One region of the Rhodoferax sp. EU05-FHT12H12 genome, then DNA from elsewhere that is predicted to be linked to it. Evidence: predicted binding sites of a transcription regulator. Region 1 holds the regulator's gene; the other holds the start of a gene.

The links. Region 1 encodes sigma-54, which starts transcription at its own class of promoters, with help from an activator protein. Its sites were predicted from a motif close to TGGCANGNAANCTGCTTT; they were not measured.
Region 2: a site for sigma-54 is predicted at 952-969, ahead of glnK (P-II family nitrogen regulator). Genes of this name have one in related genera too.

Annotation. Positions count from the first base shown of each region.
Region 1 covers NZ_JBYTDI010000010.1:20,395-22,850, reverse strand. The annotation lists gene AC3WS7_RS18160 (THUMP domain-containing class I SAM-dependent RNA methyltransferase) at 1-426, opposite strand, end outside; gene rpoN (RNA polymerase factor sigma-54) at 423-2,036, opposite strand; gene lptB (LPS export ABC transporter ATP-binding protein) at 2,037-2,456, opposite strand, start outside.
Region 2 covers NZ_JBYTDI010000006.1:127,519-129,974, forward strand. The annotation lists gene AC3WS7_RS16460 (YifB family Mg chelatase-like AAA ATPase) at 1-803, opposite strand, end outside; gene glnK (P-II family nitrogen regulator) at 1,055-1,393, shown strand; gene AC3WS7_RS16470 (ammonium transporter) at 1,413-2,456, shown strand, end outside.

The sequences.
Region 1 (2,456 bases):
ATCGGGCCACTGCGTGTTCACGTCGGGACGCACACCGCCCGCCACTTCGCGGAAGCGGTCGCACACGGCGTCCTTCACCTTGAGCGCGGCAAAGTTCAGCGAGGTCAACGGGCTGTGCTGCGCCGTCACTTCGACCTTGATGCTTTCCTTGGGTGTGAACCACTGCTCCCACGGCACCTGCAGACCGGCGCGGTACAGGTCTTGTTCGCTGCGGTATTCGGTGTACGACACCAGCACCAGCACGCGCTGCGCCAGGCGGCTGTAAAGGTTGAGCAACATGGCGTGCGCAAACGAGGTGCGCACGGCCACACCACCGCGCTGCTTGGTCACGCAGCCGGGCGGCAGGCCGGTGATTTGCAAAATCTCCGGCGCCAGGTACTCCTCCACGCCAGCGGCACAGGGGAGAAAAAGGGTCAGTTGGTTCATAGCGCTTTGCGGAGTGAGGCGGGGGCAATCTTCAGGCCCTCGCGGTATTTGGCCACGGTGCGCCGGGCGCATTCGATACCCTGCTCTTTGAGCATGTCAGAGATCTGGTTGTCACTCAAGGGCTTCTTGCTGCTCTCGGAGGCAATGAACTGCTTGATGAGCGCGCGTACCGCGGTGCTGGAGGCATTGCCGCCGCTCTCGGTGCCCAGGCCCGAGCCGAAGAAGTACTTGAGCTCGAAGGTGCCAAACGGGGTGGCCATGTACTTGGCGGTGGTCACGCGGCTGATGGTGGATTCGTGCAGGCCCAGTTCGTCGGCAATCTCGCGCAGCACCAGGGGGCGCATGGCCAACTCGCCGTGGGTGAAAAAGTTTTTCTGCCGCTCCACAATGGCCGTACTCACGCGCAGGATGGTGTCAAAGCGCTGCTGGATGTTCTTGATGAACCAGCGCGCCTCTTGGAGGCGCTGCTGCAGCGCCGCGTGGCCTGCACCGTCACGGCCACCGCGGTGGTTGCGCAGCACGTTGGCATAAATGTCGTGCACCTTCAGGCGCGGCATGACCTCGGGGTTGAGCTGTACGCGGAACTTGGGCGTGCCACCGACCTTGCCAATCGCCACCACCAACACGTCGGGCACCACGATGTTGCGCTCCACGTCCACAAAGCGGCGTCCGGGCTTGGGCTCCAGCCGTGCGATCAGCGCAATCGCTTCGCGCACCAGCGCATCGCTGCCCACACCCATTTGCACCAGGCGCTTGATGTCGCGTCGGGCCAGCAGGTCCATCGGTTTGTTGCAAATGCCCAGGGCCACCTGCAGCACCTCGGTCCGGTCGACCTCCCCCTCCTCATCCGCGAGTTGCAGCAGGTGCGCCACTTGCAGGCGCAAGCACTCGCCCAGGTCGCGCGCGCCCACGCCCACGGGTTCCAGGCTGTGCAGCAGACCCAGCGCCACGGTGAAGTGGTGCACCAGGTCTTGCAGCTGCTCTTCATCGCCGGGGTTCAGGCTGCGCGCCAGTTCTTCCAGCGGGTCTTCCAGATAGCCATCGTCGTTGAGCGATTCGATGAGAAAACGCAGCGCCGCCGCATCGGTGGCCGTGGTGCGCAGGCTCAGGGCCTGGCGGTGCAAAAAGGCCTGCAGTGATTCGGCGGAACGTGCCAGCTCGGTGGCGTCTTTCTCTTCATCGTCACCCAGGTTGTTGGCCTTGGCCTTGGCGTCCACGCCCCACTCGCCGTCATCGGGCGTCATTTCGGTGGTGCCGTCCCCCTCCCAGTTGGGCTCGTCGCTGCTGCTCAGCGGTGTGGATTCCTCATCATTTGTGCTGCTAGCGCTCGTGGATGTTGCGTAGTCAGCTACAGAATTAGGAGCATAGTCCGCCTCACCGCTCTCGGACAGGCGATCGCCTTCACTGACGGTGGCGTCGGCGGCGTTGAGGCCGAAGTCCTCGCGCTCGGCCCGGTCCTCGGTCAGCTCCAGAAACGGGTTTTCGTCCAGCATCTGCTCCACCTCCTGGCTCAGCTCCAGCGTGGAGAGCTGTAGCAGACGGATGGACTGCTGCAACTGGGGCGTGAGCGCCAGGTGTTGGGAGACGCGTAGTGAAAGACCTTGTTTCATCTACATCTTGAAGTGTTCGCCCAGGTACACCCGGCGTACATCGGCGTTGTTCACGATCTCGGAGGGGGTGCCCTGCGCCAGCACATGGCCGTCGCTGATGATGTAGGCGTGGTCGCAAATGCCCAGGGTCTCGCGCACATTGTGGTCGGTGATCAGCACCCCAATGCCGCGGCCCTTGAGGAAGTTGATGATGCGCTGGATCTCGATCACGGCAATCGGGTCGATACCGGCAAAGGGCTCGTCCAGCAAGATGAAGCGAGGCCGCGTGGCCAATGCGCGCGCAATCTCGACCCGGCGCCGTTCGCCACCCGACAAGGCCAGCGAAGGCGACTCGCGCAGGTGCTCCACGCGCAAGTCCTGCAACAGCGCGGTCAGGCGCGACTCAATTTCGGCCGACTTCAGCGGGTTGCCCGCCTCGTC
Region 2 (2,456 bases), on a different contig from region 1:
CCGCACAGGCTGCCAATGGCGGCGCTTTGCAAGGCCTCGTCGGTGTCCATGTCGGGCAGCAGTCCGGCAAAACGGTGTGCCAGCATGGACTTGCCGGAGCCTGGCGGACCCACGAGCAGCAGCGAATGCCCACCTGCGGCGGCAATTTCCAGTGCGCGTTTGGCGCCAGCCTGGCCCTTGACGTCGGCCATGTCGGGGCCGCGTAGCTGCAGGCCAGGGGGCGCACCCAGCACGCGCACCCAGCCATCGGGGTCTTCCGGGGTGGGCGGTGCGTCTTGTGCAGGGGGTGGCGCAAAGTGGCGCACCACATCCAGCAGATGGCGGGCACGCACCACATGGGAGTCTGGCACCAGGGCGGCTTCTTCGGCGCTCTCGGGGGGGAGCACCAAACGGGTGCTGACCTGGGCGGTGCGCAAGGCCAGCGCCATGGCCAGGGCGCCGCGCACCGGCCGCAGCGCGCCCGACAGCGACAACTCACCGGCAAACTCGTACTGGGCCAGCGCGGCGCCATCAATCTGGCCGCTGGCCGCCAGAATACCCAGTGCGATGGGCAGGTCCAGGCGGCCCGAGTCTTTGGGCAGGTCGGCTGGCGCCAAATTGACGGTGATGCGCTTGTTGTGGGGGAATTCGAGGCCGCTGTTCTGGATGGCGCAGCGCACGCGCTCACGGGCTTCTTTCACTTCCACGTCGGCCAGACCGACCAAGCCAAAGCTGGGAAGGCCATTGGCCAGATGCACCTCGACCGTGACTTGTACCGCTTCCAGCCCCAGCAGGGCGCGTCCCTGCACCAAAGACAAGCTCATGGACCCGTACTCCCAAAATGGTGCGCTGCATCGCAGTGCATGCCCAGCGGTTGCACCAATGGCGTGCATGCTGTATTTATATACAGGCATGTTACTCCTGTTGGTGCTGCTTGGGCCGTGGCCTCGCGAAATAGAGGGTTTTTAAACTTGGCATGCCTTCTGCTTTATGGGGTGTATCTCCAGACCCATGGAGAGGCAGACCAGCCAGACCCGGTGTCTGTATTCAACTGTTATCAAGCTGAGGTGAACACATGAAACTCGTAACGGCCATCATCAAACCGTTCAAGCTCGATGAGGTGCGAGAAGCCTTGTCTGGCATTGGTGTGCAAGGCATTACCGTGACCGAAGTCAAAGGCTTTGGTCGTCAAAAAGGCCACACCGAGCTGTACCGCGGTGCAGAGTACGTGGTGGACTTTTTGCCCAAAGTGAAGATTGAAGCGGCGATTGACGACGCTTTGGTGGACCGCGTGATCGAAGCCATCGAAGGTGCAGCCCGCACCGGCAAGATCGGCGACGGCAAGATTTTTGTCTACAACCTGGAACAGGTTGTGCGCATTCGTACCGGCGAAACCGGCAAAGAAGCGCTGTAACCAGAAAGAGAGCTCGAACATGAAAAAACTGCTTGCCTCCCTGGCCTTGGGCCTGAGCCTGCTGGGTGCCGGAACCCTGGCCCTGGCCCAGGACGCCAAACCCGCCGAAGCTCCTGCCGCCGCCGCCCCCGCAACGGCTGCGCCTGCTGAAGCAGCGGCACCCGCCGCAGCCCCGGCACCCGCCGCGGCCGAAGCAGCGCCAGCTGCACCTGCTGCTGCCGCACCCGTTCCCAACAAGGGTGACACCGCCTGGATGACCACGGCCACCGCCCTGGTGATCTTCATGACACTGCCCGGTTTGGCATTGTTCTACGGCGGCCTGGTCCGCAGCAAGAACATGCTGTCCGTGCTGATGCAGGTGTTTGTTGTCAGCGCCCTGATCTATGTGTTGTGGGCCATCTACGGCTACACACTGGCCTTCGGTGGTGACGGTGCATTCATCGGTACCCTGGACAAGCTGTTCCTGAAAGGCATTACGCCCGAATCGGTGGCTGCGACCTTCAGCAAGGGTGTTGTGATCCCCGAGCTCAGCTTCGTCGCCTTCCAGGCCACGTTTGCGGCCATCACTTGTGCCCTGATCGTCGGTGCATTCGCAGAGCGCATCAAGTTCTCCGCCGTGCTGGCTTTCAGCGTGTTGTGGTTCACCTTCAGCTACCTGCCCATGGCACACATGGTCTGGTACTGGGCCGGCCCTGATGCCATCTCTGACGCAGCTTCGCTGGAAAAAGTGGTGGGTGCAGCCGGTTACCTGTGGGCCAAGGGCGCACTGGACTTCGCTGGCGGTACCGTGGTGCACATCAACGCTGCGGTTGCCGGCTTGGTCGGTGCCTACGTGGTCGGCAAGCGTATCGGTTACGGCAAGGAAGCCATGGCCCCTCACAGCCTGACTTTGACCATGGTCGGTGCTGCCATGCTGTGGTTTGGCTGGTTCGGTTTCAACGCCGGCTCCAACCTGGAAGCCAACGGCCTGACCGCCCTGGCCTTCATCAACACCCTGTTGGCCACCGCTGCTGCCACCCTGGCCTGGATTACCGGTGAAGCCCTGACCCGTGGCAAAGCCTCC